2 regions of the Butyrivibrio sp. AD3002 genome follow, and region 1 is predicted to be linked to the other one. Evidence: predicted binding sites of a transcription regulator. Region 1 holds the regulator's gene; the other holds the start of a gene.

Region 1 (15,450 bases):
TTCTTTTTTGGTTGTCTATAAGTTGGGTGCTGCTTGCAAAAAAATGGTACATAGGCCCCTCAATTCTTCTTGGAAATTACGCTGACCCACTCGCCCTGCTTGCAGACCTCGATAATATCAAGGCCGGCGTCCTCGTGAGCCTTTCTGATAACATCTTCCTTGGCTTCAATGATTCCGGAGGTAATGTAAATGCCGCCGGTTTTCAGAAGGCCGGGAACGATGGGTGTGAGCGGAACAAGAACGTAGGGAAGGATATTGGCTACGACGATGTCATACTTCTCCTTGCCAACCTCTTCCTGAACCTTCTCATCATCTATAATGTTTCCGATTATAAGGTCAAAATCCTTATCTGCGATGTCATTGTTCTTCTTGTTGTCGTCAACTGCCGGCTCTGAGCAGGGATCAAGGTCTGTTCCGACGCAGTGTCCTGCTCCGAATTTCATCGCAAGAATGGAAAGCACGCCGCTTCCGGTTCCGATGTCGAGCACCTCTGCTCCGGGAGTCATGTATTTCCTAAGAGCCCTTATGCAAAGCTGAGTGGTCTCGTGCATTCCTGTACCAAACGCGGTTCCGGGATCAATATGAAGTGTGATGTTCGCTTTTTTCTTATCCTCCTCGTCGGGAGTCTCCCAGGAAGGAATTACCAGAACGTCATCCACCAGGAACTTATGGAAGTACTGCTTCCAGTTATTGATCCAGTCGATATCCTCAGTTACATCAACGGAAATCGTTCCGTCGCCTATATCGGAAAAGCTTGAAAGCTCATCGAGAACTCCCCTAATCTCCTGCTTTATCTGATCGGGAGTCTTCTTTATTTCAACCTCTTCACCGTTATCATCATACTCGTGGACGGTCAGCATATTGTCGTCGTCGACTTCGAGAAAAAAGTTCAGATATGCAACACCCTCCTCACCCGGAGCTATTACCGCGCAGCTGTCAACACCTGTCTCCTCATCATCCGCATCCTGAAGATCATCCGTAAACATCTGCTCCTTGTCGGCAGCTGTGAGAGGGGCATTATCCTCTATCTGCGCACCTTCAAGACCGATATCCATCATACTGCTGACAATGATATCCTCTGACTCTTCGTTTGTTCTGATTCTAAAACGCATCCACTTCATAGTTTTACTCCGTTTTTCTAATCTATTTTCAGGAAAAGTATATATAAGTACAATAACAGAAATAGCGGGGAGCTTGTACTCCCCGCTCTGTAATTATGTTTTATTTCTTCTTACCGAAAAATCCGCCCTTTTTCTTACCGCCATCATCATTTCCATCCTTATCTCCGGAAATGCTGTCGGCAGCATGCAAGCTGTCTCCGGTCTTCTCATCAAACTGCTTAAGGAGCTCCTTCGCTTCCTTGGAAAGCTTATCCGGAACCTGAACTACAAGAGTAACATAATGGTCACCTCTTACATCCTTGTTCCTGAGTGTCGGAACACCCTTTCCGCGAAGTCTTACTCTCGTATCTGTCTGAGTACCTGCCTTAACATCATAGAGCACCTTACCGTCAACGGTATCAATAGCAACCGTTCCGCCGAGTGCAGCTATTGCATAAGACATAGGAACTGTTGAGAAAATATCATAATCCTGTCTCTGGAAAATAGGATGATCCTGTACGATAACTTCTACAAGAAGATCTCCTCTGGGTCCACCGTTTCTGCCGGGCTCACCCTTTTCACGGATACGAACGCTCTGTCCGTTATCAATACCTGCGGGGATTGAAACCTGAATTCTCTTGTTGCTTGCAACATATCCTGTTCCGCCGCAATCGGTACACTTATCCTTAATTACCTTACCGCTCCCGTTACAGTCGGGACATGTCTGAACATTTCTGACTGTGCCGAAGAAGGACTGCTGTGTGAATACAACCTGACCTTTACCACCGCACTTGGGACACATCTGAGCTGTTGTTCCCGGCTTAGCACCGGTTCCCTTACAGGTCGGGCAGGGATCCTTAAGTCTAAGTTCCAGTTCCTTCTCACATCCGAAAACTGCTTCCTCAAAGGTTATACGAACGCTGGCACGAATATTTGCTCCCTTTGCGGGGCCGCTCCTCGCACCCTGGCTCCTTCTGCCGCCTCCGAAGAAATCTCCGAATATATCACCGAATATATCGCCAAAGTCTGCTCCACCGAAGTCGAATCCGCCATATCCGCCGGCACCGCCCTCAAATGCAGCGTGACCGAACTGATCATACTGACGTCTCTTCTCAGGATCGCTCAAAACCGCATACGCCTCGGATGCCTCCTTGAACTTGTCTGCTGCAGCTGCATCTCCGGGGTTCATATCCGGATGGTACTTCTTTGCAAGCACACGGTATGCTTTTTTTATTTCATCATCACTGGCTCCCTTGCTAACTCCAAGGACCTCGTAATAATCGCGCTTCTGATCTGCCATGTGTCTCTCCTAATTTACGCTAATTGCCCAATACATCTTATCTGATGTATTGGGCATTAGCAATATTTATATTATTAAAGTTTTATAAAACGGATTAAACCTCTCTGTAGTCGCCGTCAACTACGTCGTCTGCATTACCTGCATCTGAGCTCTGAGCTGAGCCGCCCATGCCGCTCATGTCAGGGCCTGCACCCTGAGCACCTGCTGCGCCCTGAGCACTCTCATAAACCTTAGCGAAGAGAGCCTGAGCATCAGTCATGAGTTTCTCCTTCTGGCTCTTGATTGTGTCGATCTCGCTGTCTGTAAGCTCACGATCCTTAGTCTGCTCAAGAGTATCCTTGAGAGCCTTGAGGTCATCCTCTACAGTCTGCTTCTGAGAAGGATCGATCTTGTCGCCAACTTCCTGGATAGCCTTCTCTGTCTGGAATACGAAGGAATCAGCTTCGTTTCTAGCGTCAATGCCTTCCTTACGCTTCTTATCCTGAGCTTCGTACTCAGCAGCTTCCTTGATAGCCTTATCGATATCTTCGTCAGACATGTTGGAGCCAGCTGTGATTGTGATGTGCTGCTCTTTACCTGTTCCAAGATCCTTAGCGGATACGTTAACGATACCGTTTGCATCGATATCAAATGTAACCTCGATCTGCGGAACACCTCTCATTGCCGGAGGGATTCCATCAAGACGGAACTGTCCGAGTGACTTGTTGTCCTTAGCGAACTGTCTCTCACCCTGAAGAACGTTGATATCAACGGCTGTCTGGTTATCAGCTGCAGTTGAGAATACCTGGCTCTTCTTTGTAGGAATAGTTGTGTTACGCTCGATAAGTCTTGTAGCAACACCACCCATTGTCTCGATTGAAAGTGAAAGAGGTGTTACATCAAGAAGAAGGATATCGCCTGCACCTGTATCGCCTGCAAGCTTACCACCCTGGATACCTGCACCTACTGCTACGCACTCATCGGGATTAAGGTTCTTTGAAGGCTCATGTCCTGTGAGCTGCTTAACCTTCTCAACTACGCAGGGAACACGTGTTGAACCACCTACAAGGAGAACTTTTCCAAGGTCTGAATAGTTAAGGCCTGCATCCTTCATAGCGTTCTGTACCGGAATAGCACTTCTCTCTACGAGGTCGTGGATAAGCTCCTCGAACTTAGCTCTTGTGAGATCCATATCAAAGTGCTTGGGGCCTTCTGCTGTAGCTGTAATGAAAGGAAGGTTGATGTTGGTTGTTGTAGAAGAAGAAAGTTCCTTCTTAGCCTTCTCAGCTGCTTCCTTAAGTCTCTGCATAGCCATCTTATCGCTTGAAAGGTCTACGCCTTCCTTAGCCTTGAACTCAGATACCATCCAGTCAATGATCTTCTGGTCAAAGTCGTCACCACCGAGGTGTGTGTCACCGTTTGTTGAAAGAACTTCGATAACACCGTCACCTATATCGATGATTGATACGTCGAAGGTACCACCACCAAGGTCGTATACCATGATCTTCTGCTCTTTTTCGTTATCAAGACCGTAAGCAAGAGCTGCTGCTGTAGGCTCGTTGATAATACGCTTTACTTCAAGACCTGCAATCTTACCTGCATCCTTTGTAGCCTGACGCTGTGCGTCATTGAAGTATGCGGGAACTGTGATTACTGCCTCTGTTACTTTTTCGCCGAGATACTGTTCTGCGTCTGCCTTCAGCTTCTGAAGGATCATAGCTGAAATCTGCTGAGGAGAATACTTCTTGCCGTCGATTGTGCGGCCGTTGTCTGTACCCATATCTCTCTTGATTGATGAGATTGTGTTCTCAGCGTTTGTTACTGCCTGACGCTTAGCGGGCTCACCTACGAGACGCTCGCCATTCTTTGTGAAAGCTACAATTGAAGGTGTTGTTCTTGCACCCTCAGCGTTAGCGATAACGGTGGGCTGACCACCTTCCATAACAGCTACGCAGCTGTTGGTTGTTCCTAAATCGATACCTATGATCTTACTCATTTTATTTTCCTCCGTTTAATTTCAAGACCCCTCATCCGGCACTTCGTGCCACCTTCTCCCAAGGGAGAAGGCTTATTTGAGGTGGCATTTCTTGTAAAATTGTTCTATATATTACTTCGCAACGGCAACCATGCTGTGTCTGAGCACTGTGTCGTGATACATATAACCCTTCTGAAGCTCCTGTGCCACGAATCCTTCCTCGACATCTTCGCTCTCAACCTGCATTACAGCGTTGTGGAAATTAGGATCAAATTCCTTTCCAACGGCTTCGATGGGAGTTACACCAAGATCCTCAATCTGCTTCATAAGCTGCTTGTATATCATATTCATTCCGTCTGCAAAAGCGGAATTCTTCTCTTCTTCAGGGACAGCAGCAAGTCCTCTTTCGAAGTTATCTACAACAGGGAGAATTTTCTCAAGTACACTGGATGCTCCCTGGTTGAACATCTGCGCCTTTTCTCTGTCGGTTCTTGTTCTGAAGTTCTCAAACTCAGCAAGCTGGCGCATGTATTTATCCTGCATCTCTTCGAACTTTTCTTTGTAAGGGTTCTTCTTTTCTTTTTTACCGAAAAGACCTTTCTTCTCACCCTCGGCGTTTTCAGTGTTCTCGGCACCTTCTACGTTCTCAGCGGCCTCTGCTACAGCTTCGGCAGCCTCTTCCTCTGCGGCCTCGGCAACCTTGTTTGCTGCATCAGCTACCTTTTTAGCCTTCTCGGCAACTTCCTGCTGAAGTTCCTTTGCAGTTTTCTTACCGGACACTGTATTTGTATCCTTCTTAACTTCCTTACTCACTTAAATACTCCTTATGGTTCTATTCTTTTTTATATAAATCATCCAGAGCTCTCATCATATTCTTAAGTGCTCCGACAACTTTGTCGTAATCCATTCGCTTAGGTCCGATAACTCCTACCGTTCCTCTCATGCCCTCTCCGAGATCGTAGGTCGCTGTTACAACGCTGCAATCCTTCATGGACTGAACCGGAGACTCATTACCGATGTAAACCTGTATACCTGTCTCCTCTGAGGAGGACTGAAGCGCATTCTCAACGATACTTGTAAGATCGCTCTTATCCTCAAAAGTGGTTATGAGGTCACTTGCTCTCTCCTTATCAGCAAGCTCGGGATATCTGAAAATGTTGTTCGCACCGCTGGTGTAAATCTGAAGGTCCTCATCCTCCGTAATGGCATCTCCGGCTGTATCGAGTATCTTGTCGATTATCTCGCTGTGGATACCCGCCTCCTGCTTCATCGCAGTTATAAGTCCGAGGTTAATGTCCTCTATGGAAAGTCCTGCAAGTCTGGTATTAAGCAGGATATTGAGCTTAAGCATATCCGCTTCGGAAAGCTCCTGCTCCACCTCAACCATTCGGTTCTTAATTACGTTTCCTTCTATTACTATAGTGGTAAGAATGTGTTCCTCATCCACTCTGGAAAGCTGTACGAATTTCAGCTTATTCCTTCTGATCATGGGTGCTGAGATCATTGAAGCGTAGTTGGTATCAACCGCCAGGGTCTTAGCAACCTGCTTAAGGAGCTTCTCAAGCTTCTCTTCTTTATCAAGAAGCATCTCCTTCATGTTCTCAACTTCCTGTTCCTTCTCAGCGAGCATCTCATCTACATAAACTCTGTAGCCCTGATCTGACGGAATACGTCCCGCGGAAGTATGAGGCTGCAATATAAGTCCCATCTCCTCAAGATCCGCCATCTCGTTTCTGATGGTAGCCGAACTGAGATTAAGATCCGTGTACTTGGAAATCGTCCTACTGCCCACTGGCTCGCCTGTCTCGAGGTAATTGCGAACAATTGCATGCAGTATTTTCTTTTTTCTGTCATCCAGTTGCATCACAAACCTCCTTTTTGATGTGTTAGCACTCAACGTCATTGAGTGCTAACATCTTCTGAGAATAAATTACCACTATAAATTATTAATGTCAATAAAAAACCCCAAGGATTTCTCCCTGGGGACGAATAATCTACATATATGTGATAAAGTCCCGGCCTGCAGCAAGCAAGCTTGCCAGGCCGGGACCTTCCATCCTTGTTTATCACATCCCAAAATCAGCATGAACCTCGCCGTTAACAACGAAGTATACTCTTTCCTCTTCGGGCTTTACATAAAGCTCAAGAGTCTTGATCTCGGAAACTTTTCTTCCCATATCATACTGCCATACATTCTTGGCATTCTCGATAAAGGTGTCATATGTAACGCTCTTATCAGCATACTGAAGAACGATATTTGTCTTTGTTGCAGGAGCCTTTGCAGCTGTTGTCTTCTTTGCTGCGGGCTTCTTAGCTGCTGTAGCCTTCTTTGCTGCAGGCTTCTTAGCTGCGGGCTTAGCTGCTGCCTTAGTCTCAGTCTTCTTGGCTGCTGCCTTGGTTGCTGTAGCCTTTTTAGCAGGTGCTGCCTTCTTTGCTGCAGGCTTCTTTGCTGCGGGCTTCTTCTCTTCCTTCTTATCAGCTGCCTTGGTCTCAGTCTTCTTAGCTGCTGTCTTAGTTGCTGTAGCCTTCTTTGCTGCGGGCTTCTTAGCTGCTGCCTTCTTTGCTGCGGGCTTCTTAGCTGCTGTAGCCTTCTTCTCCTCAGCCTTAGGTGCCTCTGCCTCAGCAGGCTTTACTTCATCCTTCTTTTCTGCAGCAATTACCGGTTTCTTGATAGTCGCAATCGGCTTTAAAGCTGCTTCTCTCAACTTGTCTTCAGCCATATCTCCCTCTCTTTCCGTAAGGAACGCGTGTTATGCGTTTTTGCAAATTTATCATTACGTTTTTGAGTTTAGTACATATTCTAAAAAAAGTCAACATTTATGCGCTTTTAGACCAGATTCTATTCTTGAAAGCGCCTTTTTAAGCACTTCCATGGAGGACGCAAACGAAATTCTCACGAATCCTGGGGCAAAATAAGCACTTCCGGGCATCATTGCAACACCATATTTTTCCAACAAATATTCGCATAATCGTGTATCGTCATCTATAATTCCGTAACCCTCGTATTCTTTTCCGAGAAAAGCACGGATATCGAAGAACGCATAGAAGGCTCCCTGGATCTCATGGCAGATGACACCGGGTATCTCACGCAGTTTTTCCTGAACAAAGTCTCTGCGCTTCTCAAACTCTGATCTCATGAGCTCGACAGAATCCTGGGGCCCACAAAGCGCCTCAACCGCCGCATACTGAGAAATGCTGGGAGGTGTGGTCGTTGTCTGGCTCTGCACCTTCACCGCTGCGCCAATGACATCGGCTCTGCCGCAGACGTATCCAAGTCTCCAGCCTGTCATGGAGTATGTCTTGGAAAAACCGTTAACCACGATAGTTCTGTCCTTCATCCCCTCAAACGCTGAAATGCTTTTGTGGCGATTCTCACCGTATATTATTTTTTCATAGATTTCATCGGAAATAACAAAGATATCCCTGCTGATCGCAAGGTCAGAGAGCCCCTTCAGCTCATCCTCGCCGTAAACCTTGCCGGTGGGATTGTCCGGGGTACATATTATAACAGCCTTGGTGTGCTCATTTATCGCACTCTCAATGGCTTCAAGATCAAGAGAAAAATCGTCCTTCCTCTTCACAAGAACGGGCTTTGCGCCTGCAAGAGCTACCATATCGGGATAGCTGACATAGCACGGAATGGGGATTATGACCTCATCACCCTCGCCCGCAGCAGCGCACAGCGCACCAAACAGCGCCTGCTTCGCACCGACGGTCACTGCCACCTCATTCATCTCATAGGTGACGCCGTTGTCCTTTTTCATCTTCTCGATTATCGCCTCCCGAAGCGATGCGATACCGTTTCCGGTGGTGTATTTGGTGAAATTCTCATTGATTGCCCGTATTCCCGCTTCTTTGATATTGTCCGGCGTGGGGAAATCGGGCTCGCCCACATTGAGAGAAACTATGTCCTCTCCCTTCCGCCTAAGCTCCTCCACCTTTCCGAAGAGAGCCGTGGTCGGGGACATTTTTACCGCCGCCATTCTCGTAGATAATGTTGTGCTCATACTTTTTTCATACTCCTCATCCGTCAGCTTCGCTGACACCTTCTCCATAAATGGAGAAGGCATAACTACTTGTTACTTTATAAGCATCCTTCTAATTTTATGGTACGCCTTCCTGATGAACCTTCCCACCGTAATATCCAGCTTATGATACAGCCTTGAAAAAGCTGTAATGGGTGGCATTACCAGATAATCATACTCTCCTATATGCTTAAGAAGGTACTCCGGATAACTTCCGTCGACCTCCGTACGCTCAAATCTCGCATCCCTTCCGAAGATGTCCCTGCCGAGCACCAGATTATCCATGGTCTCAGCCAGAATCTCGCGGTCGTTGTATTCCTGATGCGCAGCCGCTTTTACCTTGACGCCTATCCTCTCGACGGGATTGGTCTCGTGCCTTCCGCCCATGTAGCCGAAGTGCCAGCCGCCGTCAGCGACTCTGACAGACCTTTTATCGCAGGGTGACACCAGATCGCGTAGCCTTACGATTCCCTCGCGCGGAATATTATCTATGGAAGTAATCTTTGTTCCAAGCCACTTCCTGTCGCTCTCCGCAACCTCCGGGAACTCTCCGGTAATCGAGAGCAGCTTTCCTGACTTTTCTTCCATATTGAGGAACACATAAAAATTCCTCTGCGCCAGGTGGTAGACCTTCGTCTTATCAAAATTCTCTATGATTTTCGTAAGAACCTTGGGATTTGGAATCTCATCCACATCACCGAACAGGATTATGTCGTCGCTCGTCGCGCCGACTTTCTTCAGCCCCTCTATCAGACGGTTTTTCTGAAAATAATCCCTCTCGTGGGTCAACGCATCCACCGGCGAATCAGTGACCACCACATACTCTATGCGGTCAAGATAATCCTTGAAAAGATCTCTGTTCTTTTCAAAGCAAAGCTCCTTCTCTTCACCTGAGAAGGTCATTGTTGACTCTTCTATAATGAACTTATCCACGTATGGGCTAAGGATTTCTAACCTAAGCCTCAGGATGTCCACTTCATTAAAAAATGGAATGCAATCATATACCATTTTTTCTGATCCTCGCTTTAATCCGGGATTTCAGGCGCGTCTTCCTGCTAAGAAGCATCAGCCGCAAAACCGGCATACCCGCCACCTGATACCTGTAAACATACGCATCCTCCTCGGATGCCCAGGACGGAAGCTTGCCCTTCCCATACTCTTTATAAAAATCGGACCCCATCATCTCCTTCATCTTCCGCTTGATCTCGGAAAAAGGAAGGTCCGAATAGATAAGCTTTTTCATGCCTATCGTGCAGGTCAGGGTCTTGCGCTCGTTTATAACCTCAGTAAAACCACCCTTTGCCCACTTTTTCGCATAATCGTCCAAAACCTCGAAGGCCTTCTCCTGGTTCTCCATAAAGTTTTCATGATAACCGCCCGTAAGCCCCTCTTCGTTTATTCTGTAAAAATACAGTATCCTGTCGAGATATGCAATGCTTTTTGCTTTATCAATTATTTCAGCGGTCTGCAGAAGGTCCTCTCCGTAATTGAGCTTCCTGTTCACCGTCTCCTCGATGCGGCCCGCAAGCTCTTTTCCTATGCACTTGTTCCACATGGCATTTAGCATATCACCGGAGCACATTATTTCATAGAACTTCTTCTTGCCGTCGCCCGAATAAATCTTGCCCTCTTTAAAGGGAAAAGGAAACATCTTCGACTCCGGAGTGCTCATCTCGGCCGCGTTATACAGGATTATCTCAGGCCTCTTACCTTTTCTTTCATATTTAGAAGCCGCTTTCTGAAGCTCAGTGAATATCCCCGGAGCCACGGCGTCATCAGCATCCATGAAAACAAGATAATCTCCCGAAGCTCTCTTTATTCCCTCCTGCCTCGCATCGTAGGCGGACGCGGGTCCCATATGCACCGTCTTTACAAATGGAAAACGGTTTGCAAGTTCGCCGCATATATAGCCACTTCTGTCTGTGGAGCCGTTTTCAATAAGAAGAACCTCGATACTGTTCTCCATCCCCTCAGCGGCCTTTACTATAGAAGACGTCGCTTCACTTATGTACTTTTCAGCATTGTGAACAGGCACTATTACCGAAAACTTCATGTTATATTGTGCTCCCTCTTCCACTTTTCACTTCTTCTCCAGAACAGCAAGGGCCTTACGGCCATCTTGAATCTCTTCGCAGGGCTGTAGAAATGCGGATATCCCTCATTTTCTCCCCACCATTTATGAAAAACGAAAGGCTCCACTCCCTTGTTCTCGGGAAGCGGATGTTCTCTTCCAAACTTTACCGCGCTATCTAAATCAGCCCACTTAAGGCCGTCCTTTTCCATCTGATTTTTGCAGTGACAACAAAGGAAAATATCCTCGTTGTAAAAGCCGTCATATACCTTAACCCAGGGAAGGTCGTGCTCCTTAGGATAATCAAGAAGTCTCTTCGACCTTATGGATACGCTGTTTCCGACTCTGCAGATGTTGCCCTCGCTGTCCCTGTAGGCATAGTCATTCTTCGGAAGAGGCCAGGGAGAGCCTATATAATCGTAGTTAAGAAAGCTCTCGTCCCAGTTTTCCGGATGTATCACAAAGCCGTCCGCATGCACAATAAGAACAAAGTCCGTCTTAATGTGATCGCGAAGTTCATATACCATTTTGTAATTGAATTTGTCGATGTCATCGAGCTTTGATGTGTAGCTGAAGCGTATGTCCTTTGGAAGATAAAACGGCTTTTTATCCGTAATCAGGACCGCGTCGCCGAATTCGATATCGCGCATGCTGTACTTCATCGCCTGCACGGTCTCATATACATCTACACTTGTCATCGCTGCAATCGTGACTCTCGGAAGCTGCAGCTTCTTTGTATTATTCATATATCCTCTATTTATCCGAAGGTTTTTATTATTCCGGTTCTCCTTAATAAGGATCGCCACATTTTCTTAAAGAAGAACACTCCATACAAAAGTCTTCTCCTTATATTCTGGAAAAATTCCCTTACCGCTCCCGGCCTTACATTTCTTCTTGCATAAAGTGCTGAGTGCTTCTTGTATTCCGCCAGTTCAGCTCTGCATTCATCGGCGCTAAAGAGCCTTCCCTTTTTATCCTGATAGGTAAGGAAGCTGTAAATATTCTGCTCCGATGACCAGAAACCGTCGGAAATATTGTGTCTTGCCCAATACTTCGGAGCAATCGCGTATTTCAATTCAGTGCTCGACATAACTGGCATCATCGCAAAGGATGAATTCGAAAGAATAAGGTATCTCGCATTTTTTATGGTGACGTAGTCCTTGCCCATGTCGAAGTGGTGACACTCATACTCGGGAAGCACCTTCCTGGCAGCCTCCTCATCCTCGGTGATTATCATGAACCGCATATTCGGATTCACTTTTTTCATATTTTCGATGGCGTTTAACCAGTACTTTCTGTCGAGGAAAAGCTCCGGACAGCTCGTATACTCGCCGCCTCTCATATTGATGATGCAGAGGTCGTCCGCGGTGTATTCGTAGGACTCTGCCTCCTCCTTCACATGGAGCCAGTCCTTAATCTTATCGCGGTACTTCTCAAAATAGGACTGATCCTGGAGATTCCCGTATATAAGCGTGTTGTCTTCAATTTCAAAAAGCCTCAGGTCAGCCCCCGAAATATAGCAGCCATTGGTCATGTCATGAACCGAATTCCCCATGAAAAGTCTGTCATCCTGCTCATGGAAAATCGTGAATTTGTCCATATCTTCACGAGGGATCTCAGTTCCAAGATCTATGTCCATGAAATACATGCCTTTGTTAGAATGGAAAACGTTGCCGACCTGCCCCGGGTTCACAAACCCGAAGGGGACGCCCCGCTCCTCGGCCATGCATCTCGTGACTACATAGAAAAACAGCTGATTTCCAAGGCCGTAGCCCTTAATAAATTCTGCACCTATCATAAAAACTCTTCCTCATACCACTGTTGGAACATCAGGATGTACCAGATTTGGATCCTGTAGATGCCCCTCTCGGTAAAGTCTGTCCAGATTTTCTCGACAACCTCCGGGTCAAGAATACCCTGCTGCCTGATTTTTTCCTTATTAAGAAGGCCCTCGGCCCAGTCGCGGAGGTCGCTGTCAAGAAGCCACTTCTCAATCGGAATCGAAAAGCCCTTCTTCGGGCGCTCCATCATTTCCTTCGGAACGTAGCGGTAGAGCACGTCACGAAGAACCTTCTTACCCACCTTGTCGTCGCGAAGGTACTGAATCGGAAGGCTCCAGGCGAACTCAATCACATCCCTGTCAAGCATCGGCACACGCGTTTCAAGCGATACCGCCATCGCTGTTCTGTCCACCTTCACAAGGATATCGTCGGGGTGGTAGACCAGCATATCCATAAGCATGCACTGGTGATTCACTTCCTCAAGAAATCCGTTTGGAAGCTCCGTGTATTTATAGGGAATGGTTCCTCTCTTAAGCGCAATCCTCTTTGTAAGCGGATCCGTCTCATGCTCCATTCTGTGGATATCCACGGGTCCCTCGGCGCCAAGGAGTGTCCCCTTTATTCTGTAAATATCTTTATTTTTAAGGGGTGAATTCAAGACTATCGAGCTAGCAACCTTCCTTATAGGATAGGGCACGCCGTGCATCTTCCCCCAGATTCTGCTGATGGATTCATATGAAGTGTAGCCGCAGAACAGCTCATCTCCGCCGTCTCCGGAAAGGGATACGGTCACGTGATCCCTCGTCATCTTGCTCACAAGATATGTGGGAATCTGTGATGAATCTGCAAAAGGCTCGGCAAACATATGCGCAAGTCCGGGAATAACGGCCTTGGCATCTTTTTCCGTAATATAGAGCTCAGTGTGCTCGGTGCCGAGGTGCTTTGCAATCTCAGCTGCGTAAATCGCCTCGTTGTAGGCCTTATCCTCCATGCCGATGGTGAAGGTCTTAACCTTCCCGGGCTCAAGTGACTGCATAAGTGCCACCGTCGTGCTGGAGTCGATTCCCGCTGATAAAAAGGCTCCGACAGGAACATCCGCAACCATCTGGCCTTTTATTGATTCCTTCAGAAGTCTTTCAAGCTCGTTCGCCGCTTCCTCGCTGCTGCCGGTAAACGGATTTTCCTGACCTCTCTTGGCGGTCTCCTTCATAGACCAGTAGGTAGTGGTCTGTGTACCGAGGTCCTTTAAGCTGACTGTCATGAAAGTTCCGGCCTCAAGCTTGTTTATTCCTTTATAAATAGTGTAAGGTGCAGGGATATAGCCCTCCACAAAATAGATATCAAGAACGTCAGTGTTTATGGCATTGTCGAAGCCATCCACAACCCTGAGGCACCCCAGATCGGAAGCAAAAGCGAAGGCTCCCGCAACTTTTCCATAATATAAAGGCTTCTCTCCGACTCTGTCTCTGGCAAGAGTAACTGTCTCATTTCTCTTATCATAAACCGCGATGCCGAACATGCCCTTGCACATTGAAAGGGCTTCCTTCATTCCGTAGTGCTCGATCGCCTCAAGAAGAACCTCTGTGTCCGAGCTTCCCCTGAAATCTCCCGCCGCTGCAAAACCGTCATCCAGGAGCTTTTTCTTTACATCTTTGTTGTTATATATCTCGCCGTTGTAGACCATCACAAGGTTCCCGGAATGGCTGACCATAGGCTGGGCACCGTTCTTGGAAAGGTCCACAATAGAAAGGCGCCTGTGTCCAAGCGCCACTTCACTATTTTCACTTACATAAATCCCATCATCATCAGGTCCTCTGTGAATCATGCGGTCATTCATCTTCTGGATATTCGCGCGCGCATCACCTGAGAACTTCAAAAGTCCTGATATTCCACACATATGTAGATGTCCTCATTCCTAGTGCTAACTTTTCCCTAATAGTACCATATATTCGGGGATAATGAAATTTTAATTTGTTCGCGATGCCGCTTGCCTCCTGACTTTTATGCAGTTCCCGTGAAGTAAGGCAGACGTGGTTTTAGCTATTGCAATGTAATTCGCAGAGAAATTGTAGTAGTATGAAGATGAGATGCAATAAATGATTCAAGCTCAAAAGGAAGCCAGATCTATATGAGTGGTAATGAGAAAAAGATCATTATAATTTTGATAATAACCAGTATCATTGCAATCATTGGGGCGCAGATTTATAAGACAGCAACAGTCTTCAAATATGAGGACCATCTTGATGAAGTTATAATTTCCGTGGACGATAACAGTCTGACACTGCGTGAATTTGGCTATTACATATATACGACTGAAGAGTTCGTCCAAAAACAGGCTGTTTTATATGATCCCGAGGACCCGCTGCATTGGTGGAACACGCATTTTTCTGCCGGACTAGATTCACAGTTTGTCAGTGAACTGGCTATGAAAACGGCTATCAATACGTATTTGTCACATGCAATCTATTACGCCGAAGCACAAAAGGCCGGTATGGCATTAAGCTCCTCTGAGGAAGAAGCTGCACAGTCAGAAGCAGATGAAATGTATCAGAAAATGAGTCCTCTTCAGCTTAAGAAAACAGGGCTTAATGAGTCGCTTATTTATTTTGCATTGTGCAGGAAAAAACTTGCATCAAAATATGCCGAAGATTTGGCGACGAATATCGATTTTTCAGGATATGAAGATGATCTGGGATCCCTGCTTAGCGGAGACGGGGATTATTTTCAGCATGTTATCCTGCCGCAGCACAACGTGGTGATAAATGAAAAGCTTATGAAAAATATAAAGATTGGAAGAATTACTGTAAACAACACATGAACTGCTCTCCTCGTAAGACAAACTGCCAAGTTATCGTTCTGATTTATTCTGAAATTTAATCACAAATTTGAATTTATATAAGCGTATAACCTCTGAACCCGCGCACGGAATAGTACGAATCCGCCCCGTTATGGAATGTGAAAACCCTTCCGTAACGTCGTTCGCAGAACAATGCACCGCCCTTGTCGCGAATATCATCCGGCGTAGTGATCCAACTTGACGTTTTCAAATCAAATTCCCCGAGACTTTGCAGTCGGCGATAGAGTTCCTCCGTCATGATCAAAACGCCGATTTCTTTTGCTTTCCATTCGGCGCTGCCTGACGGCGGGTTTTTAGCACGCCCCTGTAATGCCTTTTCGTCATAGCACAGGCTTCTGCGCCCAGAAGGGGACTCCTTTGCG
Region 2 (15,450 bases), on a different contig from region 1:
TGCAACGCCGACTATCATCAGATCAACACTCTTGGCCCCGATGTCGACCGTAAATGTCTTATCAACAACATCATCCGTCCTGAACAAAAGGAGAGCATCCTGCTGAGAAATTACACATACTGCCGTTCCGGCTTCCGCCTCGTCATCCCTAAAGAATCTTCCGGCATGCATTCCTTTCGTCTCTTCATGCGAAATATCAGCAGTTCCGCCGGTAATTCCAAGTTGCCTGTCATCCTTACCATCATTATAGGTTCCGTCCGAGTTGATAGTCATTGTTATTCCCTGCATCTCAGGAACGGCATCCTTTATCCTTTCAAAATCTTCCGGTTCCAGATATCTGTCGGTTTTCTTGGGATCAAGATTGATTGTTACTCCGCCGCTTGAAATTTCATCAAGACTGCTGTTTACAAAGACCTTCATTCCGTTACCTATTGAAAGTATTGTTATAACAGAGGATATACCGATAAAGATACCAAGCATGGTAAGGAAGGTTCTTCCTTTATTCTGTTTTATACTGGAAAATGCGCTTTTTATGTATTCCAATTCTTACCCTCATCCGTCAGCTTCGCTGACACCTTCCCCCCAAGGGAAGGCATCTATCAATTCCTTGCAAGTGCGTCTATCGGCTTAAGTTTTGCTGCTTTTCTTGCCGGATAGATGCCGAAAAAGATTCCTATCATCATAGAAAAGAGCGTTGCTCCTATTACAATTTTGAAGTCTATTATAGGTTCAAGATCAAGAAGTATGCATCCTACATAAGCACCCGCTATTCCAACGATGACGCCCACGATTCCGCCCATCAGGGAGATGATAGCGGATTCAGCCAGGAACTGGATCAGAATAGCCTTTGTTCTTGCACCGATTGATTTTCTTATACCTATCTCTCTTGTTCTCTCAGTCACAGTAACAAGCATGATATTCATAACACCTATACCGCCGACCAGAAGGGATATGGCCGCAACCAGTGAAATAAATGCTGTTATCGCTCCCATAATAGAGTCTACCTGGCCTGATACATCTGACATACTCATGTAATAAACCGCATCCTGTCCGCGAAGTCCAAGTCTGTTCTCAACAAAGCGAACAATACTTTTAACAATAGTACCGGGCTGAGTATTATCCCAATATATCTCGACAGTATGGAATTCAGAGATGTCCTTACCAAAAGCTCTGGCATAGGTTGTTAGCGGCATCTCAATCATAGCTGTATAGGAGTCGGTTTCCATATCAATCATCTTGGAAATCATCTCACTCCAGTTTTCTCTTATTCCGATGACCTCCAGCTCGATAGAACTGCCACCAACGGTTAATTCAAAAGTTTTACCAAGTGCATCGGCTGTTCCGAAAAGATGCACCGCATCATTTTTCATCATGACGCAGACTCTTGCTCCCTGATCCACCTGATCATCGGTAAAGTAGGTTCCCGTCTCAAGCTTGGTCAGTGTGGATTTCTGATAATCAGATCCGGCAGCAGTGATAAGCGTATCATAAGCACCTCTTGGTCCTGAAGAAACGCCGTATTCATTGTCATAAAATGTCGCACTGACCCCGGGGAAGTTGTCCTTGATTTCTCTTATATCGTCGTTATTAAATCCCCTGTCCGCAACCGACATATCAAGATATATATCCGCAACGTTTCCGCCTATAGCATCAACCTCGTTTCCTACATATCTTGCCATTCCGTTTCCTATGGTAAGCGCCGCGATGACCGAAGCAATTCCGATTATGATTCCCAGCATCGTAAGAGCTGTTCGCATCTTATTGCCAAGAATATTTTTTATGGCACTTTCTATATATTCAAAAAATGTATCCATTACTCGCTCATCTCGATGACTTTGGTTCCTTCGACAAGGGTTGTGGGATCGGTGGTAACGATGGTATCACCCTCGCTGACACCTTCCTTTATCTCTGCATCTGTACTGGTGGTAAGTCCCAGAGTAACAGGCTGTCTCTTAAGAATTCCGTTATCAATAACAAATACGAAATCACCCTCAGAATCAGTTCCGATGTACTCATAAGGAAGGACAAGAACACCCTCTGCCTTCTCGGTGTGAATCTTATTAGTTGCTTCTACTCCGAGAATAATGCTGTCATCGGGATTCTTTATCTTAATTTTGCCATCAACAACAGGAACTCCGCTTGCGTTATTCTTAGCTGTTCCGGAAATCTGTGTCACTTCGCCTTCGTACTCATTGCCGTTAATCGTGACATCCACCTTCTGTCCCTTCTTGATCTTACTAAGATCTGACTTTGAAATCTGGATATCAACTCTGACATCATCGGTACTTTCGATAGTCATGATTTTGGTTCCGGGAGCAACTGTTGAACCCTCGTTTGCACCAATCTCTGTTACTACTCCTGAAAAATCAGCTTTAATTCCGCCCTCTGCCTCTTCAATGTCAGTGATGGTATTTGTACTCTCTAGCTCCGCAAGCTCTCTCTGAGCTGCAAGTGAGCTCTTTTCACCTGAAGTAAGAGCACTCATCTCAGCGGATGACTGCTCGGAAAGATCCTGCTTTTCTTCATTCAGGGCAGTTATCTGTCTGTTCCACTCCTGAATCTCCGGATCGTTTGACAACGCATACTGGACATCGGAAATGGCATCCTGAATCTCTAGTGCCATCTGGCTCTCGCCGTCCTCTGTTCTTCTCTCATTAGGTGCTTCGTTTTTCTGTACAGCATCATAGCTGTCTGAAACCCTGTTCTGATCAACGTCCTGGCTTACCTTCTGAAGGTCTGTCAGAGTCTGATTCATTCTGGAAGTCTTCTCTGTAATCTTGTCATTGATTGCATCTATCTCATTTGTAATCTCGTCAAGACGATTGTTTATATCGTGAATGCTTCTTCCTTCAAGAACATCAGTAGCCTTATTGTTCTTTTCGATGCTTCCGCTGTAGCTGCCGTTTGCCTGCTGAAGATTGAGCTCAGCCTGCTTCTTTGTCTTTTCAAGGTCAGCTTCATCATAGGTATAAATAACATCGCCCTTATTGACCCTGTCACCTTCCGACAAACTAAGTGTTCCGATCGGTGCCTGAAGCTTCGCGTAATAGCTCTTTGTCTCGTCAGATGCAACATTTCCGCTGATTGAAACGATGACTTCGATGTCTCCCTTTCCGACTGTAGCAGTTGTGACCGGCGTAGGAGCATTTTTTGCCTTTATATTATTGAAAACCACCCAGCCGATAATCAGCACTATAAGTCCCAGAACGATAAACTTCACAAAGCCCTTCCTCTTACCGGGAGTATAGCTTGGCGTGTCTTCTTTCACAGCATAAGTCTTGGTTTCCTGCGAAACTTCTGCCTTTACATCCTTTGCCGCATCTACCTTAGCTTCTCCATTTACTTCCTGTGTGTCCTTTGAATTCTTCTTTTTCCCCAAAACCAAATTCATAATTACTTGTCTCCTCGTAGTCTAAAAACAAAGCCTTTCATGTTACAAAGTAAAATTCTCGTTTATCTCATCCTTTGCGATTTTTCCGTCGCTTATGGTTATAATCCTCTTAGCCTGTGCCGCAATTCCCGGGTCATGGGTGATAAGTATCACCGTTCTGCCCTCGGCATACAGATTTTTAATAGTAGCAATAATCTCTCTGCTGGAACCACTGTCAAGGTTACCTGTAGGCTCATCCGCAAGAAGTATCGGCGGAGCCTGCGCTATCGCCCTTGCTATAGCAACTCTCTGCTGCTGACCTCCTGAAAGCTCCGCAGGTTTGTGCGTCATACGCTTCCCAAGACCAACATGTTCCAAAGCTGCTACAGACAACTCGCGTCTTTTTCTCTTGGGAACACCTCTGTACATAAGCGGCAGCTCAACATTTTCAAGCGCAGTAAGTGACTGAATCAGATTAAATCCCTGGAAGATAAATCCTATCTCCCTGTTTCTGACATCTGACTGTTCATCGTCACTCATATGGGAAACATCCATTCCATGGAGCAGATATCTCCCACTTGTAGGTGTATCAAGACACCCAAGCATATTCATCAGTGTAGATTTTCCGGAACCGGATTGACCGATTATGGCCACGAATTCCCCTTCTTCTATTGTAAGGCTCACATGATCAAGAGCCCTGACTTCATTCTCCCCGGGATTATAAATCTTGCATATATCCCGTACCTCAACTAACGCAGGCATTACTCCTCCCCTTTGCTTAATTGGACTGTTCAAAAAACTTTTTACATAGCAAGGTTAAAATAAACCATCTACCATAGTATATAACGAAACAACTTCTATTGTATCTTCATTTATTAAAAAATAAATGATCTTTTTTCCTGATTTCAAGGGTAAATTTATCATATATATAAATACAGACCGAAATGTACACTTATTTCGGTCTGTTTTACACTTAAAAATATTTTCCCAAAATATGAGAAATAATTACTTAGCAAGAAGCATCATGATATCATTACTTCTCTGAACGAACTTAGTCATGGACTCAGCGTCGAGAGGTGCATTCTGGATGCGGGCAAGGTCATAGAGCTGCTCGCAGATTGTGCTTACGTTCTCACCGTCCTCGTTGTCCATAACATATTTAACAAGAGGATGGTTAGCATTGAGGATAAGAGTCTGGCCGCCCATACCAAAGTCGCCCATCATCATTCCGTTTGCTGCATACATCTTCATCATATCCTGCATACGGCGGGTATCCTCAGATACAGTGAGCATTGAAGAAATCTTCTTATCCTTGAGCTTTTCAACCTTAACAACAAGCTGTTCGTTCTTAAGAGCCTTCTTCATCTTCTCGCCGATGTTCTTCTCGATCTCCTCGAATTCTTTCTCAGCCTTCTTGGATGTTCTGCTCTTAAAGGTATCTGTAAGATCAGCATCGATTCTCTGGAATCTGATGTCCTGATTCTTGGACTCAAGCTGCTGAATAAAAGGCACATCTATGTTGTGATTTAAGATGAATGCATCCATCTTCTGAGCCTTGAACATGTTGATGTACTGGCTCTGCTGCTGTTCGTCTGTTACATAGTAAATGGTGCGGGGTTCCTTTTCCTCGTCTTTCTTGTCATCGGCCTTGTCAGCTCCGTCTCCGCTTACTGTATTGCCATTCTCATCTACTACTTCAGCTTCTACTGTATTACCGTTCTCATCCTTAGCTTCCTCAGCTGCGGCAGCCTCCTCAGCCTCCTTGTTGATCTGGAGTGCTTCGGGAAGTGTGAGATATTTTCCATCAAGGTTCTTGAAGAGGATGTAGTCATTCATCTTCTCGCAGAACTTGTCGTCCTTGAGGCAGCCATACTTGATGAAAGGAGAAATGTCCTCCCAGTACTTATCATAGTTTTCCTTATCTGTCTTGCAGAGACCTGCAAGCTTCTCAGCTACCTTCTTGGAAATGTAGTCTGAAATCTTCTTTACAAAACCGTCGTTCTGAAGTGCACTTCTTGAAACATTAAGAGGCAGATCAGGGCAATCGATAACACCCTTAAGGAGCATCAAGTACTCAGGGATTACTTCCTTGATATTGTCAGCGATGAATACCTGGTTATTGTAAAGCTTGATTACGCCCTCAGCTGACTCGAACTCCATGTTGATCTTAGGGAAGTAGAGGATACCCTTTAAGTTGAAAGGATAGTCCATGTTAAGGTGAATCCAGAAAAGAGGCTCCTTGTAATCGCGGAACACCTTTCTGTAGAATTCCTTGTACTCATCATCGGTGCAATCCTTGGGAGTCTTTCCCCAGAGAGGATGTGTATCATTAAGGAGCTGAGGTCTCCTCTTGATCTTGAGTTTCTTCTCCTCTTCCTTTTTCTCCTCTGAAGTCTCGCCATCTTTAGCTTCTTCCTTCTTCTCAGGCTCGATGACTTCGATTACAACATCATCATCGCGCTTCTCGGATTCCTTGATGGTCTCTGTGCCTTCCTCGTTCTCTCTTGAAAGGTAAATCTCATAAGGCATGAATGAGCAGTATTTCTCGATTACTTCTCGAGCCTTGTACTCATTGCAGAACTCAAGGCAGTCATCTGAAAGGTGAAGAGTAATAACTGTACCTACGTCCTCCTTATCTCCATCCTTCATCTCGAAGTCTGAACCGCCGTCGCAGGTCCAGTGTACTGAAGCCGCATCTTCCTTATATGAACGAGTATCGATCTCAACATAATCAGATACCATGAAGGTTGAGTAGAAACCAAGTCCAAAGTGTCCGATAATCTGGTCTGCATTTGCCTTATCCTTGTACTTGTTAAGGAAGTCTGTAGCACCTGAAAAAGCTACCTGGTTGATGTACTCTTCAACCTCTTCAGCTGTCATACCGATACCGTTATCAATAATCTTTATTGTCTTATCCTTATCGTTAAGAACAACGTCAACACGGGGTTTAAAGCCATCGGGAAGTGTATACTCTCCCATCATGTCCATCTTCTTGATCTTTGTGATCGCGTCACATGCGTTGGAAATAACCTCACGATAGAATATGTCGTGGTCTGAATACAGCCACTTTTTGATTATAGGGAACATATTCTCTGAGTTGATTGAAAGATTACCTTTTTTCTCCATTGTAGTGCCTCCATTACTATCGCGAAGCGGGATGAAAACCGGCCCCTCCGCGTTTTTTATTAAAATATTATTGCGGCGTGTTCTACTAAATATAGAATACCCACAAATATGAGTTTAAGACTGTGAGAGACAAAAGTCAATAAAAAATTAGCACTCAATTGAAGCGAGTGCTAATAAACGGTTAATTCACGAATTGAAGGTGTATATTGCATAATATACTGCTACGGAAGTATAATTATTATATACTTCTACAGAAGTACTTTTGTGGTTTTAGGAGATTATTTTTATGGAGATGACTATATATCACGGTTCTGTGCAAGTTGTAAATAAGCCTGTTTTCGGCTATGGGAGAGATGACAATGACTATGGCAGAGGCTTTTACTGTACAGAAGATCCTGAGCTCGCCAGGGAATGGGCAGCAATAACTGATAAAGGAGGATTCTTAAACACATATCGTCTCAATACTGAAGGTCTTAAGATCCTGCGATTGCTGAGTCCTGATTTTCATATTTTAAACTGGCTCGCCATTTTGCTTGCCAATAGAAAAATAAGATATTCAAGTCCTATAGAAAAAAGAGGCGCGGAATATATACTTGATAATTATCTTCCCAATACAAAATCTGCTGATGTTATCATCGGCTATAGGGCTGATGACTCCTACTTTTCTTTCTCGAGAGCATTCCTCAGTAATACCATAACGCTAGAGCAGCTCTCATATGCCATGAAATATGGTGATCTTGGCAAGCAGGTTGTGCTAATGAGCAAAAGAGCATTCGACAGCATCACCTTTTGGGAAGCCGCACCTGTCAACGGACTTATATACGCGCCAAAGCGTATAAAGCGCGATGCTGACGCCAGAGAATCATATCAGAAATTGTTGGGAAAGGAACAAACTGAAGGTATCTATTTAAATGAAATTATACAGAAAGGAATAAGCGATGAACAGCTGCGCATACTCTGAGTTATATTTACATGATGCCATGAGTAATCTTGGCGAGCTTGTAGAATACTTGGTTGAAGCAACTCCCGATATCAAGCCTGACGATTTTTTTCAGATGATGATTATCAGCGGCTTTGCTGAACGTTTTGAAAAGGGCGATCCCATGGTTGTCAGCGGAATGTCCGGCACTGAGCTTCATCACAGAGTTTTGGAGACCTGCGGATTCTCTGACAGAACCTGGCCTGAGCCTCTTATTCGCTTCGATACCGGGGTGGATTACTGGTGCGGATACATTCTTGCCTACTATCAATGGAAGAAAAATATCAGTTTTGCCAGAATATTTGAATCCCTAAATTACGAGAAGCTGGCAAAACTATATAACACAGGCCATACCACCTCAGACGACCACGCATTGCTTTTGATAGAAAATGTCTCATTTTCCGTTGCAAGCAAAACAGTAACACGAATCCAGGCATACAGAAAACTCATAGGTTTGTCCCAAAAAGCTCTGGCGGATGCTTCCGGTGTGAACCTGCGAACCCTTCAGCAATACGAGATACGCGATAAGGATATAAATAAAGCCTCAGCAGAAAAGGTCCTCTCTATGGCAAGAGTATTGAAGTGTAGACCTGAGGACTTAATGGAAAAGTGAATTTCTACCAGGTTATCAACTGAATATTCATTTCTATCATTTAATTACTAAAAAAAGTTCCCGGATATAAGTTTTTAGGCTTACATCCGGGAACAACCTGTAATTTTAGTATTTATAGTATTTTTTTATCTTACACTTCTTCACTTTTGTTTTCATATTTTTATTATCATAAAAAGTTCCGGTAATCTTCGTATTTTTTAATGTGAATTTTTTACCTGAATAATTGCTTACATCTCCGCCAAAATTACATTTTATAATCTTTACATTTTTAGCACTCGCCATCTTGGGTTTAGATGGGTCTTTTATAGTTTGAAATGCAAAGTACCAATTAGATGTTCCCTGCTTTACACAAGTTACTTTGGTGTTTTTAATAGTAATATTCTTACATACTTCATCTGCTGGAATTTTTCCATTTACTGCATTGGGCTCTATATTTATGCCGCAACTTGGTTGAGCACCCTTGGCCTTCAAAATCTTGCAATTATCTATAGTTACATTATCTGCATCAACTATAGCTATATTGTTTCTTCTGTTATTTGAAATCGTACAATTGGTAATGGATACTCCATCACATCCATAAAGACTATCCTCAAGGTTCATGGATCCAAGATAAATACCATCTCCCCAGTTGTTACAAATTGTCATATCAGAGATGGTAACATTCTTACAATCTATTACTCCGATGCCATGTCCATCAGCTCCGGACTTTCCATTAGATGATCTATCTCCAGTGATCTTCCCGCCAGATATTTTGAATCCATCTGCTTTAACACTTATAACGCAGTATTCACCGATAGTAGTCGGCTTCACCTTTAGTTCCGTTCCTTGGGCAAGTTGGAATGATATGTTTGGCTTAGTAATATTAATTCCAACACCATAGCCGTCGAAATCCAAAATATTTATGTCATATGTTCCGGAGTCAAAAACAATAGTCCCACCACCGGATCCAATTGTTTCGGAGATAAAGTTATTAATATCAGCCGTATCAGACTTGTTATCATCAGGCTTAATCCCATAATCAGAAAGCTTATAAGTGTTTTCCGCCTTAACCTCTCCTGCCGGTACAGATACCGCAAGCATAGGAACCGCAACAACTGCCGCCATTACCAAAGATACAAATTTCGTTCTAACCCTCATAAGAAACCTCCTTAGGAAATAACGTTGTTATTATAATATTAACAGAGGCGCAAATAATGCGCCTCTTAAATAATTATGAAATTTAATATACGTTTCATTCAGAAAAATGTTTGCGATAGATATCGAAAAAATCGCTGCCACTGCCATCGGATGTTTCTGCTATATGAATTTTATCGTACAAGCCCTGGTTAAGTATCTTTGAAAGATCCGATGCAAAAGCATCATACTGCTGTCCAAATACTTCCCGCTTTCTCTCCTCAACAATCCTTACCTTGTTGGCCTCTGTTTCTTCCCTGTTGAAGGTACTTATACATTTCAATATAACGTATGAATCCTGAGCTTCAATTACCCCGCTTATCTCTCCGTTATCGAGGTTAAACGCTGCAGTCTCAATCTCGGAATCCACATCACCCTTACCTATGGAAACAGTTCCCTCCTCAGCCTCATTATATTTTTCCATGAGTACACTGAAGTCGGTTCCCTCTCCCAGTTCTCTTTGTATCTGAAGTGCGGTGTTTCTGACCGCTTCCTTCTCAGCGCCCTCGAGCGGAATTTTATCTCCCTTGGAATCAAGCTTCCAGGTATTAAGCACTATCTGCTCAACCGTAATGGTTCTGGCTTCGTCGTCACTTATCTCGGGATTGATGTCTCTTATAATGTAGTTATAGAGCTTATCCGCAGTGGCATACTCTGTGTACATCGCCGTCAAAGTCGCTTCGTCTATATCTCCCATCATCTTCTTTTCATCATCGCTGAGTGAAGATAAATACTCGGAAGCGGCCACTGCTGCAGTACTGATTTCGGATTCCGTGAGTTCAATTCCTTTCTCCAAAGCGAGAAGATTCATTGCTTTTATCTGAGATATTGCAACAAGGCACTTATCCTTAACATAGCTCTCCATGCTGCCATCGCCTATGTTCACATTCCAGATTTCACTGCCAAAGCCTTTTTCATAAGTCTTCTGAGAATTATAAAGGTACACCAAAAACTCAGACTCCAGGCATGATTTGTCCTCTATTCTGAAGAGCTCATTTTCCTTAAAACCTGTGGTAAATACAACTCTGGTATTATCAAGGGCAGCGCATCCTGTCAGTGAAAAGGTCATAGCCGCAGCCATCGCAATTGCCACGGCAGTTTTCCGGATTCTGTATATTCTGTTTTTCATAATATTTCTGTTATCTCCGGTCACGACTTTTCGCATCATTTAAGTTTATTAAGAATACTCCTTGCCACTTTAAGTCCGTTAGCACTAGCCTGCTGAAGGCCTCTTGTTATTCCGGCTCCGTCACCGATTGCACGAAGGTGTCCGATGCTGGTCTCAAAGTCCTTGTTCACGATTACCTTGTTGGAATAGAACTTAACCTCAACACCGTAAAGTAGTGTCTCTTCGGAGGCAATTCCGGGAGTGACCTTATCAAGCGCCTGAATCATTTCATCAAGGTCAACCATGATTCTGTGCGGGAAAACAAGAGAAAGATCTCCGGGAACCGCATCCTTAAGTGTGGGAATCAGGTTGTTTCTTGCAAGTCTCTCATCGGTTGTTCTTCTGCCTCTTCTGAAATCTCCGTAAGTCTGAACAAGAATTTTGCCGTCGCAAAGCATATTTGCAAGCTCCGCAATTTTCCTTCCGTATTCAATAGGAGTCTTGAAAGGCTTGGTGAAATTCTTGGAAACAAGCAGCGCAAAGTTGGTATTGTCTGTCTTGTAATCACTGCTCTTATAAGCATGTCCGTTTACTACCGCAAGTCCGCCCTCATAATACTCAGTCGCAACCTCTCCGGAAGGATTGGTACAGAAGGTTCTGACTTTGTCATCAAAGGTAGGTGTGTGGAAGATGAGCTTAGCCTCATACAGATTTTCATTCAAAAATTGCATAACCTCATCTCTGACTTCGACGCGGACGCCCACATCAACCGTTCCGGGCTTGGTCTCAATGCCGATCTTATCGCACACTGAATGAAACCAGTCAGCGCCCTCACGTCCAACTGCCGATACGATTTCCTTTGCATTTACAACGGTGCCGTCATGAGTCTTTACACCGGTGGCAATGCCGTCTTCCACAAGGATCTCTTCAACCATTGTATTGAACACAAGCTCCACGCCTTTTTCCTCAAGGTGCTCCTGGAGCTTCTTATAAATCTTATAGCCTTCCTCGGTGCCGAGATGTCTGATGGGACACTCTACGAGTTTAAGGTTGGCATTGATCGCCTTCCTTCTGATCTCGCGAATCTCCTCAGCCTTATCTATGCCGTATACACTCTTATCTGCACCGAATTTCAGATATATGTCATCAGATTCCTTGATGAGAGCCGTTGCCTCGTCATAACCAAGAATGTCGGGAAGCGTTCCACCTACATCAGGTGAAAGAGATAATTTTCCATCGGAAAAAGCACCTGCTCCGGCGAAGCCTGTGGTTATAGAGCAGGGTTTGCATCCCATACACTTTCCTGTTTTTCTCTTGGGGCACTCTCTTTTTTCAATGGATCTGCCCTTTTCAATAATCATTACTTTTAAATCCGGGCGCTTTTCAATGAGCTCGTAAGCGCAGAAAATTCCGCCGGGCCCCGCACCAATTATGAGTACGTCTACTTCTTTGTTTGTCATAAAAAAACCTTTCTAATATACATTCCCCCTCATCCGTCAGCTAGCGCTGACACCTTCCTCCAGTGGGGGAAGGCATAGGGATAAGAATGGCTGCCACAAAACTGTAGCAGCCATTAGTCCGTTTGATCACATGTTTTTTAAAAAGTTACCGTCTGAAAATTATTTGGTAGCTTTTTTAGCCGGAGCCTTTTTAGCTGTAGTTTTCTTTGCAGCAGGCTTCTTTGTTGCTGCTTTCTTTGCAGGAGCCTTCTTGGCAGGAGTCTTCTTTGCAGGAGCCTTCTTACCAAAGTCCTTTAAGAGCTCTGCCTTTCTGAGGTCGCCCTCAGCACTGATTTTTCCTGAAAGATGCGCATTAACAAAATCTGTCTTGCCGTCAAGAATGTCCATAAGATCAGCAGCTGATGTATACACAAGAATGTCACGATCAAAATACTCATAAGGCTCAACATTCAGCTTACCGTTATCGATCTCAACATAGAAAGCGCCTTCGCCCTCACCGGAAATATTGAACTGGTAAGCAGCATGCTCGTTAACATCGCTGACATCAACATCCTTAAGTGCATCTTTTACCTTTGCTACTACTTCTTCGTAAGTCATTTTCTCCTCCACTTCATAAAAAACTTTTTCAAAACATTGTTATTATATCACAAAATTACCTACTGTTGCTACGATACTGCACAGGGGTCATTCCGTACTTTTTCTTGAAGAGCCTGTTAAAGTGCTCAACGTTCTGATAACCTGCCGCTTCAGCGACTCTCTCTACCTTCATGTTTCCGTTCTTTAAAAGAATGCTTGCCTTTTTTAGACGAATCTTTTTAACGTTCTCTCCGAAGGTCATGCCGGATTTTTCCTTGATATATTTTGAAAGATACGGCTTTGATAAATAAAACTCTTTTGAAAGATCATCAAGTGTCACTGTCAGGTAATTCTCCTGGATGTAATTGAGAATTGCACTGATTCTCTCATCCTTCGCATCTGTGCTTGCCTTTACTTCGTCAAGCTGGTTGACGGCAATTGTAAGAGCGCTCACGGATGATCTGATGATATCCTCGTCAATGCCAACTCCCCAGAATTTCTTGCCGTTGCTTGTGATACCGACATAGGTTACAGCCTTGGATGAAGAACCGCGGCTAAGCGCATGCTCCTCATAAACAGAAAGCTCATAGCTGATGTTGAAGTACTGTTTGAAAGCATTACTTACAGCATCAAGACGTCCGTTTCCGTTAGCCTCAACTATATGCTCTTTTCCTGCATGAGCAAGTGTAACCTCTGCAAGGATACCGTTTGTCTGCTTGAAGTGACAGTCTGCAACTCTGAATACAGAATCGTTGTGAACATATTTGTCTTCAAATATCTGATAGATTCTTCCGGGTGCAAGCTCAGCATGCTCTCTGTCGGAAACATCCTTTATTGTGTAGCTGATGTCTGCCTGCATCTCTCTCGGAACCATCATGCCGTAGTTGTTCTTTAATATGTAGCTTACGCCGCCCTTTCCGGACTGAGAGTTAATTCTGATAACATCGCCGTCGTACTCTCTTCCAAGATCCTTGGGATCAATAGGAAGATAAGGAACGGTCCAGATTCCTTTGTCTTTTCCTGCTTCATGCCATGAGAAGCCCTTGCTGATAGCATCCTGATGAGATCCTGAAAATGCTGTAAATACAAGCTGTCCTGCATAAGGCTGTCTCTCGAAAATGCGCATTCTTGTAAGACGCTCATAAGTCTCGCCGATCTCATTTATGTTGCTGAAGTCAAGCTTCGGATCAACGCCGTGCGAATACATGTTAAGAGCAAGTGTAACGATATCAACATTACCTGTTCTCTCACCGTTTCCAAAAAGTGTTCCTTCTATTCTGTCAGCACCTGCAAGACATCCAAGCTCAGCATCACTGATTCCCGAACCTCTGTCATTGTGCGGGTGAAGAGAAAGCGTTACCGCATCGCGGTACTTAAGATTTCTGTGAATATACTCAACCTGAGTTGCAAATACGTGAGGCATAGCAATCTCTACGGTTGTAGGAATATTGATGATAACCTTATTTTCCTTCTTGGGCTTCCATACATCGAGCACTGCATTGCAGACTTCGACCGCATAGTCAACCTCTGTTCCGGGGAAACTCTCTGGTGAATACTCAAATGAGAAGTTACCCTTTGTCTCCTTTGCAAGCTTGTCAAGAAGCTTTGCACCATCTACAGCTATCTGCTTAACATCTTCTTTATTCTTTTTGAAAACCTGCTCTCTCTGAGCTACGGATGTGGAATTGTAAAGATGGATGATCGCTCTGGGCGCACCCTTTACAGCCTCAAAGGTTCTCTTGATGATGTGCTCTCTCGCCTGCGTAAGAACCTGAACGGTTACATCATCCGGAATCATGTTCTTTTCAATAAGAGTTCTCGCAAACTCAAACTCTGTCTCGGACGCTGCGGGAAATCCTATCTCAATCTCCTTAAAACCAAGATTTACAAGCATTGTGAAAAACTCAAGTTTCTCATCAAGGCTCATGGGCTCTATAAGTGCCTGGTTACCGTCGCGAAGGTCAACGCTGCACCAGACCGGCGGCTTGTCAACGTAATCTTTTTTCACCCAATCATAGGTAGCCTTGGGTGGCATGAAATACTGTCTCTGATACTTCTCGTAGTTCTTCATAATGCTCCTCCTAGTTATAAAATATTCAGTATTTTCAGTCGATTTATTACAATCACTCTACCTGTTTGTAGTGGAATTAATCGGATTCTATATTGTTATCGACACAAAAATAAAAATCATCAACTAATATTGATGATTTTTATTTTAGCACTTGTTTGAAATTTTAATAGTGACGGATTTAATCAGTTTTCTTGATTTATTTTAATGTAACACTCCGATTATTAAATATCTGCTTTCCAAAGTCCATGGAGATTGCAGTACTCATAAGCAGCAACGGCCTTCTCGCCATCTGCAAGAACAAACTCAGCAACAGGCTTGTCGGAAGGAGTGAGTTTTTTCTGCATGTAGCCTTTATCGGTCTCAAGCCAGATGTACTGAATATAATGGGCGTCCATCATAGGATGCTCAACTTCTCCAACCTTAACGGTTACCTTATTTCCACCAACTTCGACTACCGGAACGTGCTTCTCATGAGCGCCGTCAGAAGTTCCGGGAACGAGAGCTGTCATAGGATCACCGCAGCAAACTGGCGTGCACGCAGCATCATTGATTTTAATCACCATACTACCGCATTTTTCGCACTTGAAAATGTTCATAAAAACCTCCTTTTATATCATGTATTTTAGAAACATTAATAATTCTCAGCTTTTATCTGGAAATAAGCCTGAGGATGGTTACATACAGGACATACCTCCGGAGCGGAAGGACCGATTACGATATGACCGCAGTTTCCGCACTGCCAAATACAATCGCCATCGCGAGAGAAAACAAGCTTGTCTTCAATATTCTTAAGAAGCTTCTTGTAACGCTCTTCGTGCTCTTTTTCTATTGCTGCTACGCCCTCGAAGAGTTCTGCTATCTCATCAAAGCCTTCTTCTCTGGCTGTCTTAGCGAAAGACGGATACATCTCCTGCCATTCATAGGCTTCGCCTTCTGCAGCTTCCCTCAGATTTTCAATAGTGCTCCCAATTCCT

Evidence for each region. Region 1 encodes HrcA, which represses chaperone genes, less so after heat shock. Its sites were predicted from a motif close to TGTTAGCACTCNNNNNNNNNGAGTGCTAACA; they were not measured.
Region 2: a site for HrcA is predicted at 6,642-6,672, ahead of htpG (molecular chaperone HtpG). Genes of this name have one in related genera too.

Annotation. Positions count from the first base shown of each region.
Region 1 is NZ_ATVV01000002.1:147,282-162,731, forward strand. Features, by position in the region: gene G596_RS0103055 (RsmE family RNA methyltransferase) at 1-52, opposite strand, end outside; gene G596_RS0103060 (50S ribosomal protein L11 methyltransferase) at 60-1,121, opposite strand; gene dnaJ (molecular chaperone DnaJ) at 1,222-2,400, opposite strand; gene dnaK (molecular chaperone DnaK) at 2,495-4,375, opposite strand; gene grpE (nucleotide exchange factor GrpE) at 4,487-5,167, opposite strand; gene hrcA (heat-inducible transcriptional repressor HrcA) at 5,187-6,218, opposite strand; gene G596_RS25155 (DUF6465 family protein) at 6,421-7,074, opposite strand; gene G596_RS0103090 (pyridoxal phosphate-dependent aminotransferase) at 7,165-8,409, opposite strand; gene G596_RS0103095 (hypothetical protein) at 8,434-9,387, opposite strand; gene G596_RS0103100 (glycosyltransferase family 2 protein) at 9,377-10,432, opposite strand; gene G596_RS0103105 (DUF5672 family protein) at 10,429-11,196, opposite strand; gene G596_RS0103110 (glycosyl transferase) at 11,208-12,248, opposite strand; gene asnB (asparagine synthase (glutamine-hydrolyzing)) at 12,245-14,128, opposite strand; gene G596_RS0103120 (hypothetical protein) at 14,360-15,049, shown strand; gene G596_RS0103125 (DUF4256 domain-containing protein) at 15,123-15,450, opposite strand, start outside.
Region 2 is NZ_ATVV01000003.1:20,088-35,537, reverse strand. Features, by position in the region: gene G596_RS0103710 (ABC transporter permease) at 1-543, opposite strand, end outside; gene G596_RS0103705 (ABC transporter permease) at 600-1,814, opposite strand; gene G596_RS0103700 (efflux RND transporter periplasmic adaptor subunit) at 1,814-3,391, opposite strand; gene G596_RS0103695 (ABC transporter ATP-binding protein) at 3,434-4,132, opposite strand; gene htpG (molecular chaperone HtpG) at 4,376-6,496, opposite strand; gene G596_RS0103685 (DUF3990 domain-containing protein) at 6,783-7,457, shown strand; gene G596_RS0103680 (helix-turn-helix domain-containing protein) at 7,435-8,088, shown strand; gene G596_RS0103675 (right-handed parallel beta-helix repeat-containing protein) at 8,194-9,225, opposite strand; gene G596_RS0103670 (peptidylprolyl isomerase) at 9,320-10,390, opposite strand; gene G596_RS0103665 (NAD(P)/FAD-dependent oxidoreductase) at 10,426-11,829, opposite strand; gene G596_RS0103660 (SCP2 sterol-binding domain-containing protein) at 11,989-12,426, opposite strand; gene G596_RS0103655 (2-isopropylmalate synthase) at 12,482-14,476, opposite strand; gene G596_RS0103650 (desulfoferrodoxin family protein) at 14,698-15,072, opposite strand; gene rbr (rubrerythrin) at 15,108-15,450, opposite strand, start outside.